DNA from 2 places in the Pseudomonas sp. SA195 genome. Region 1 is predicted to be linked to the other one. Evidence: predicted binding sites of a transcription regulator. Region 1 holds the regulator's gene; the other holds the start of a gene.
What was found. Region 1 encodes FliA, which starts transcription of late flagellar genes. Its sites were predicted from a motif close to CTAAAGTTTNNNNNNNNNNNGCCGNTAA; they were not measured.
Positions count from the first base shown of each region.

Region 2: M1D78_RS15895 (flagellar protein MotY) is a predicted target of FliA. The motif match lies at 1,902-1,929, and genes of this name have one in related genera.

Region 1 is NZ_CP096392.1:2,891,446-2,895,653, forward strand. Features, by position in the region: gene M1D78_RS13325 (chemotaxis protein CheA) at 1-598, opposite strand, end outside; gene M1D78_RS13330 (protein phosphatase CheZ) at 611-1,405, opposite strand; gene M1D78_RS13335 (chemotaxis response regulator CheY) at 1,426-1,800, opposite strand; gene fliA (RNA polymerase sigma factor FliA) at 1,921-2,643, opposite strand; gene fleN (flagellar synthesis regulator FleN) at 2,662-3,492, opposite strand; gene flhF (flagellar biosynthesis protein FlhF) at 3,581-4,208, opposite strand, start outside.
Region 2 is NZ_CP096392.1:3,416,550-3,420,757, forward strand. Features, by position in the region: gene M1D78_RS15890 (argininosuccinate synthase) at 1-889, opposite strand, end outside; gene M1D78_RS15895 (flagellar protein MotY) at 973-1,866, opposite strand; gene pyrC (dihydroorotase) at 2,053-3,096, shown strand; gene rnt (ribonuclease T) at 3,093-3,767, shown strand; gene thrC (threonine synthase) at 3,831-4,208, opposite strand, start outside.

The DNA.
Region 1 (4,208 bases):
CGAACTGGCCCTTGCCGTGAAGCTGGTCGAGCAGCGATTCGAACTCTTCGTCGGTAATCTCGTCAGCTGACGCCGCAGCCGGAGCCTCGGCCGCCTCGTCCAGCGCGCCAAGGAACTGTTCGAATTCAGTGTCGGCACTGGCTGGAACGGGCTCAGGCTCGGCCGAGCCGACCGGCGTGACCGGTTCGGCGACAGCCGGCTCGCTGGAGGCTGGTTCGGCCAGGCGCGACAGGGCTGCCAGCAGCTCGGGCGTGGCCGGGGTAACGGCCGTACGCTCACGGACCTGGCCGAACATTTCGTTGACGGCGTCCAGCGCTTGCAGGACAACGTCCATCAATTCCGAGTCGACGCGACGCTCACCCTTGCGCAGGATGTCGAAGACGTTTTCGGCGATGTGGCAACACTCGACCAGCTCATGCAGCTGGAGGAAACCCGCACCACCTTTTACCGTATGGAAACCGCGAAAAATCGCATTGAGCAATGCTGCGTCATCGGGGCTGCTCTCCAGCTCCACCAGCTGCTCTGACAATAGTTCGAGAATCTCGCCGGCCTCAACCAGGAAATCCTGGAGGATTTCTTCATCGGCGTCGAAGCTCATATTTCACTTCCCCTAAAAGCCCAGGCTCGAAAGCAGATCGTCGACATCGTCCTGCCCGGATACGACATCCTCACGTATATCGGCATGCATCTGCGGACCTTCACCATGGGAAGGGCCTTTTTCTTGTTTTTTTCGTTCCTGCTCGGCGCGCAGCTCTTCGCGGTCGTGCTTGATGCCTGCGACGCGGTCGACCTGACCGGCCATCAGCACCAGGTTGAGCAGGTTGCTTTCGAGTTCAGTGATCAGCCGCGTGACCCGCTTGATCACCTGGCCGGTCAGGTCTTGGAAGTCCTGGGCGAGCATGATTTCACTGAGGTTCTGCGACAGCTGGCTGCCATCGTTCATGGTCCGCTGCAGAAACTGATCTAGCCGTTTGACCAGGTCGCGGAACTGTTCGGCATTCATGTCGCGGCGCATGAAGCGCTGCCAATCAGCCGTCAAGCTCTGCGCCTCATAACTGACGTAGTTGACCAGCGGCGCGGATTCCTCGACGAGGTCCATGGTGCGGTTGGCGGCCTTCTCGGTCATCTCGACGACATAGGACAGACGGTCCGTGGCGTCAGTGATCGGTGACGGATCGCCCCCGGTCGCGCAGGTGTCCATCTCCAGCTTGACGATGGCGTTGTGCAGCTCGCGGGTAAGTTTGCCGACTTCTTGATAAAGTCCCTGGTTACGAGCCTGACTGAGCTCGTTAAACATCTGCGCCGCTTCGTCGAAGCGGCCCTGCTGGAGACTTTCGATAAGTTGGGGTGCGTGAGCCTTGAGCGTCGTTTCGAACTCCGCCAGGCTTTGGTCTGCTTGCGTCATAGTGCCCTCGCGGCGTTACTTCAGCCGTTGACGCGCTCGAAGATCTTCTCGATTTTCTCTTTGAGTACCTGCGCCGTGAACGGCTTGACCACGTACCCGTTAACACCGGCCTGCGCGGCCTCGATGATCTGGTCACGCTTGGCCTCGGCCGTCACCATGAGCACCGGCAGGTGCTTGAGACGGTCGTCCGCACGCACGGCGCGCAGCAGGTCGATGCCGGTCATGCCGGGCATGTTCCAGTCGGTGACGAGAAAGTCGAAGCTGCCGCTCTTGAGCATCGGCAGTGCGGTGGTGCCATCATCCGCCTCGGCGGTGTTGGTGAAGCCCAGATCACGCAAGAGGTTCTTGATGATCCGTCTCATCGTCGAAAAGTCGTCGACGATGAGGATTTTCATGTTCTTGTCCAAGTACACCTCCGTAAATCCCGAAATCCCGGAGCCTGCTCACGGTCTGTTGCGGGCTTCGTGAATGAAGCTCGTTAGAGCAACCTTGATTCGCGTTCCTGAGAACCGGCCCTATCGCGCGCGCCACTCGCCGAGACGAGCCCGCAGGCGCGCCGCGCACTGACTGTGCAACTGGCTGACCCGTGACTCGCTGACGCCCAGCACCTGGCCGATTTCCTTCAAATTCAACTCTTCGTCGTAGTACAGCGACAGCACCAGCTTTTCACGCTCGGGCAGACTGGCAATCGCATCAGCCAGGGCCTGCTGGAAGCGCTCGTCCTCAAGATCGCGAGACGGTTCCGGGTGGGCGCTGGCGGCGTCTTCACCGAACTCCCCGTGCTCGCCTTCCGTCAGCAGATCATCGAAGCTGAACAGGCGGCTGCCCAGGGTGTCGCCCAGAATGCCGTAGTACTCATCGAGACTCAATTTAAGTTCGGCCGCAACTTCTTGATCTTTAGCGTCGCGCCCCGTTCTTGCTTCGATGGCGCGAATGGCCTCGCTGACCATGCGCGAATTGCGGTGCACCGACCGTGGCGCCCAGTCGCCCTTGCGAACCTCGTCAAGCATCGCGCCACGAATGCGGATACCGGCATAAGTTTCGAAGCTTGCCCCCTTGCCGGAGTCGTACTTCTTGGAGGCTTCGAGCAGGCCGATCATGCCGGCCTGCATCAGATCATCGACCTGCACGCTGGCTGGCAGGCGCGCCAGCAAGTGGTAAGCGATGCGCTTGACCAACGGGGCGTACTGCTCGATGAGCTGGTACTGGGAGTCTTTAGCCACTTTGGTGTTGTACATAACCGATTCCCGCCGCTGTCAGTCGTGTGCGTTTGCGGTGGGCCTGACCAGGCGCTCCACAAAAAACTCAAGGTGGCCACGCGGGTTTGCCGGCAGCGGCCAGGTGTCGATTTTCTGCGCTATGGCCTTGAAGGCCAGCGAGCACTTGGCTCGCGGGTAGGCCTCGTAGACCGCGCGTTGCTTCTGAACGGCCTTGCGTACCGCCTCGTCGTAGGGAACCGCACCGACGTACTGCAGGGCGACATCAAGGAAACGTTCAGTCACCTTGGTCAGCTTAGCGAAAAGATTGCGTCCTTCCTGCGGCGCGTGCGCCATGTTCGCCAGCACCCGGAAGCGGCTGATGCCGTAGTCGCGGTTGAGCAACTTGATTAGCGCGTAAGCATCGGTAATCGAGGTGGGCTCATCGGTGACCACGAGCAGGACCTCCTGCGCCGCGCGAACGAAGCTCACCACGCCATCGCCAATACCGGCCGCGGTGTCGATGATCAGCACGTCGATGTCGTGGCCGATCTCGCTGAAGGCCTGGATCAGGCCGGAATGCTGCATCGGTGATAGCTGCACCATGCTTTGCGTACCCGACGCGGCAGGCACGATCCGTACGCCGCCAGGGCCCGGGATCATGACGTCGCGCAGATCGCATTCACCGGCGATCACATCCGCCAGGGTGCGCTTGGCGGTCAGGCCTAGCAGCACGTCAACGTTGGCCAGACCGAGGTCGGCGTCGAGCAGCACCACACGCCGACCGAGATCAGCCAACGCCAGGGAAAGGTTGACCGATACGTTGGTCTTGCCGACGCCACCCTTGCCGCCGGTCACAGCAATAACCTGTACGGGATGAATACCCATCATCAAACGCCTATATCTTGCTGGGGCCCGAAGGCCATCGATGCGTTCAACCTGAACGCGTCTACTGTTTCTCTCTCACGCAGCGCTCTGTTCATCCCGCCCTCCGTGAGGAACCGTTGTACAGGCCGGAAAACATGTCGGCCATCGTTTCCTCGCTGGGCGACTCTTCGGATTGCAGGCTCACCGCGCGGCTGACCAGTTGATGCGTGCGCGGCAACTGGAGGTCCTCGGGAATCCGCGGGCCGTCGGCAAGGTAGGCAATCGGCAGATGCTGACTGATGGTCAGCCCGAGCACGTCGCCCAGAGTACCTGCCTCATCAAGTTTAGTCAGGATGCACCCTGCCAGCCCGCAGGGCCGGTAGTGATGCCACGCCGCTTTCAGGACTTGGCTCTGGCTGGTCGCCGCGAGCACCAGATAGTTCTTCGAACGTACGCCACGGTCGGCCAGCGCCTGCAGCTGCAGGCGCATCATCGGATCGCCTGCCGGCAGGCCAGCGGTGTCGAGCAGAATCAATCGCTTGCGTGCAACCGGCTCCAGGCTCTTGCTCAGCGGCTGACTCGGGTCGATCTGGATCACCGGCACGTTGAGGATACGACCCAAGGTCTTGAGCTGCTCCTGCGCGCCGATACGGTAGTTGTCCATGCTCGCCAGGGCGATGCTCTGCGCGCCGTGCTTGAGAACATGGCGTGCAGCGAGCTTGGCCAGGGTCGTGGTCTTG
Region 2 (4,208 bases), 530 kb from region 1:
CCAGCGTGATCGACTCGATGGCGCGATGTCCCTTGAGCATGATGGTGCCGCCAGGGGTTTCGTAGCAGCCGCGCGACTTCATGCCGACATAGCGGTTCTCGACGATGTCCAGGCGACCGATGCCGTTCTCGCCACCGACCTTGTTCAGGTAGGCCAGCAGCTGGGCTGGCGACATGTCCTTGCCGTCGATGGCGACGATGTCGCCCTTGCGGTACGTCAGCTCGATGTAGGTCGGGGTATCCGGTGCGGCTTCCGGCGACTTGGTCCAGCGCCACATGTCTTCTTCGTGCTCGGTCCAGGTGTCTTCCAGCACGCCACCTTCATAGGAGATGTGCAACAGGTTGGCGTCCATGGAGTAAGGGGACTTCTTCTTGCCATGACGCTCGATTGGGATGGCGTGCTTCTCCGCGTAGTCCATCAGCTTCTCGCGCGAGAGCAGGTCCCACTCGCGCCAGGGTGCGATGACCTTGACGCCCGGCTTGAGTGCATAAGCGCCCAGCTCGAAGCGCACCTGGTCGTTACCTTTGCCCGTGGCGCCATGGGAGATGGCATCGGCGCCGGTCTCGTTGGCAATCTCGATCAGGCGTTTGGCAATCAGCGGGCGGGCGATGGACGTACCCAGCAGGTACTCGCCTTCGTAGATGGTGTTGGCGCGAAACATCGGGAAGACGAAATCGCGAACGAACTCCTCGCGCAGATCGTCGATGTAGATTTCCTTGACGCCCATGGCCTGCGCCTTGGCACGGGCTGGCTCGACTTCCTCGCCCTGGCCGAGGTCAGCGGTGAAGGTCACTACTTCGCAATTATAGGTGTCTTGCAGCCACTTGAGGATCACGGAGGTGTCCAGGCCACCGGAATACGCCAGGACTACCTTCTTTACGTCGGCCATTGCCATCCACTCCCGGGATTGAAGGAAAGCGGCAATTCTACTGGTCGCGACGCCCCTTTTACAGGGGCACGGGCCCGCCGGGCTCAGGTTGCCGGCGTAGCGGCCCCGGCTGCGGCCGACACGGCCGCCGGGCCTCGCTCGAGGCGCAGGGTGACACGTCGGTTTTTGGCGCGATTGGCCTCGCTGCTGTTCGGCACAATCGGATAACGCTCGCCGTGGAAGCGCACGGTGATCTGCTCCTTCGGCACCCCTTGGGCGATCAGGTACGCCTCGACGGCCAATGCGCGCCGCCGCGAAAGGTCACGGTTGGTCAAGCGGTTGCCGCTGTTGTCCGAATGGCCATCGAGCTGGATGACGTTGACGCTCGGATCTGCCTTGAGGAACGCCAGAATGATGTCGAGCTTAGCCTGGCCCAGCGCATCCAGCTCGATATCACCGGCCGGAAAACCAATCTGCGACTGGCGAATCTGGTCGAAGTTGACCGGCAAAAGCTTCGCCGTGCAGGTGCGGAATTCTTCGTAGGCTTTGCTGAAACGGGCCGGCAGCAGGCGCACCTCGAGCGCATCAGCACCCTGCAAGGTGTGATGGCGAATGACCGGGCTGCGCCCGTCGAGCAGGCCCGTCAGCAAGCGCCCGGCCTGCAGCTGCGAGCTGTTGAACGGAATGTCCCCGCCAGCCACCGAAACCACACCGAGATTCAAATCGCTGCGCCCGGGTTGCCAGGGCGCAGCCGCCGCTAGCAGCGTCGCCGATCCGGTGCCGAACCAGCGATCGGTCGATTGCAGGCGAAAGGTTGGCTGTTCACCCGCGCGGCGCACGAACTCGCCTTTGCCGAAACCGGCAATGGCTTGGCTTAGCCGGCACTCGAATTGATCACCCTCGACCTGCCACTGCACATGCTCCAGACGAGTCTGGAAGGTGATGGCATTGGCCGATGGGGCCAGCAGGCAAGCCAAAAAAAGAGGGCGCAGGCGCACGAGAGGCTCCACGGTGGACAAAACGTTCAAGGGAGGTATCGGTGCCGGCCGCGGAAACTTGAACCTAGCGAGCACCGCGATAGAGCACGCCGACCGCCCCATGCCATGGGCCAAGCCCCCGCCGCGGCGATTTTTTTTTGCGATTCCGGTAGCATTCCCGCACGTTTCAACGCCCTGGAATCCCGCATGTCCGACCGCCTGACCCTCCTGCGCCCCGATGATTGGCACATCCACCTGCGCGACGGCGCAGCGCTGCCGCACACCGTCGCCGACGCCGCACGCCAATTTGCGCGCGCCATCATCATGCCGAACCTGGTCCCGCCGGTTCGCAATGCCACCGAAGCACAGGGCTATCGTCAGCGCATCCTGGCCGCGCGGCCAACCAGCAGCCGGTTCGAGCCGCTCATGGTGCTCTACCTCACCGATACGACCCAACCCGACGATATCCGCGAGGCCAAGGCGAGCGGCCATGTGTTCGCGGCCAAACTTTACCCGGCCGGCGCAACGACCAACTCGGCCTCCGGGGTGACGCGCATCGACAACATTTTTGCAGTACTCGAGGTCATGGCCGAGGTTGGCCTGCCGTTGTTGGTACATGGCGAAGTGACGCGCTCGGAGATTGACATTTTCGACCGCGAGAAGTGCTTCATCGACGAACAGCTGAGCCGCGTCACCGAACGCTTCCCGACGTTGAAAGTGGTGTTCGAACATATCACCACGCGTGACGCCGTCCAGTTCGTTCAGGCTGCTGCGAGCAACGTTGCCGCGACCATCACCGCGCACCATTTGCTGTACAACCGCAACCACATGCTAGTGGGCGGAATCCGCCCGCATTTTTTCTGCCTGCCGATCCTCAAGCGCAACACCCACCAAGAGGCGCTGCTGGACGCTGCCACCAGTGGTAGCCCGAAGTTTTTCCTCGGTACCGATTCGGCACCCCATGCCAAGCATGCCAAGGAAAACGCCTGCGGCTGCGCCGGTTGTTACACCGCCTTCGCTGCCATCGAACTCTACGCCGAAGCCTTTGAGCAACGTGGTGCCCTGAATCGCCTCGAGGCCTTTGCCAGTCACTACGGGCCAGACTTCTATGGCCTGCCACACAACACCGACACCATCACTCTGGTACGTGAACCCTGGAGCGTGCCAGCCAGCCTGCCCTTCGGTGACCATGACCTAGTCCCGCTGCGTGCCGGCGAAACCCTGCAGTGGCGGCTGGAGCAAAGCCAATGAGTGACGATCAGTTCGACGACGATCTGGAGCCCACCGCCTCCGGCAAACCTCGCTCGCCAATGGCGAATCGCTTTCGAGGCTTTCTGCCCGTCGTGGTCGACGTTGAGTGCGGCGGCTTCAACTGCGCGACGGACGCGCTCCTGGAAATCGCCGCAGTCACCATCGGCATGGACGAGCAAGGCCTGCTCTATCCGCAGGACACGCTGTTCTTTCGCGTCGAGCCCTTCGCTGGCGCCAACATCGAACCGGCCGCACTGGAGTTCACCGGCATCAAGCTGGATCACCCACTGCGCATGGCCGTCCCCGAATCGCAAGCGATGAATGAGATCATTCGTAGCGTGCGCAAGGCGGTGAAATCAGCCGGCTGCAAGCGTGCCATCCTTGTCGGGCATAACAGCAGCTTCGATCTCGGCTTCCTCAACGCGGCCATCGCCCGCTGTGACATCAAGCGCAACCCCTTCCACCCGTTTTCGAGCTTCGACACCGCAACGTTGGCCGGCCTCGCCTATGGCCAGACCGTGCTTGCGAAAGCCTGCCAGGCTGCCGGTATCGATTTCGACGGACGCGAAGCCCACTCAGCCCGATACGACACAGAGAAGACTGCCGAACTCTTCTGCGGAATCGTCAACCGCTGGAAGGAAATGGGTGGCTGGGAAGAATTCGACGAGTAGTGGTGTCGCCCGTAAATGAAAAGGCCAGTCAGATGACTGGCCTTTTTCATGTCTACCGTTCGCTTACAGCGGCTTGCCGCGATTGCCGTGCTCGCCGACGAACACCTGCATGGCCTTCAGGTCGTTCTTCAATACCGTGCAACGCTCTGGGCGCTCGAACAGGTCGGACAAATGTGCCGGCAGTTCCAGCGCCTTGCCGACGCCAGCCTTCTCGACCGCGTCTGGAAACTTTACCGGATGCGCCGTAGCCAGCGTGACCATCGGCGTGGACAGGCTTCGACGGCACTCGCGGGCAGCATGAACGCCGATGGCTGTGTGCGGGTCCAGCAGCTCGCCGGTGGACTTGAACACCTCGGCGATGGTCCGACAGGTTTGTGCATCGTCCACCGCCAGGGAGTCGAATAGTTTGCGCGCCTCGGTCCACCGCTCCTCTTCGACCGA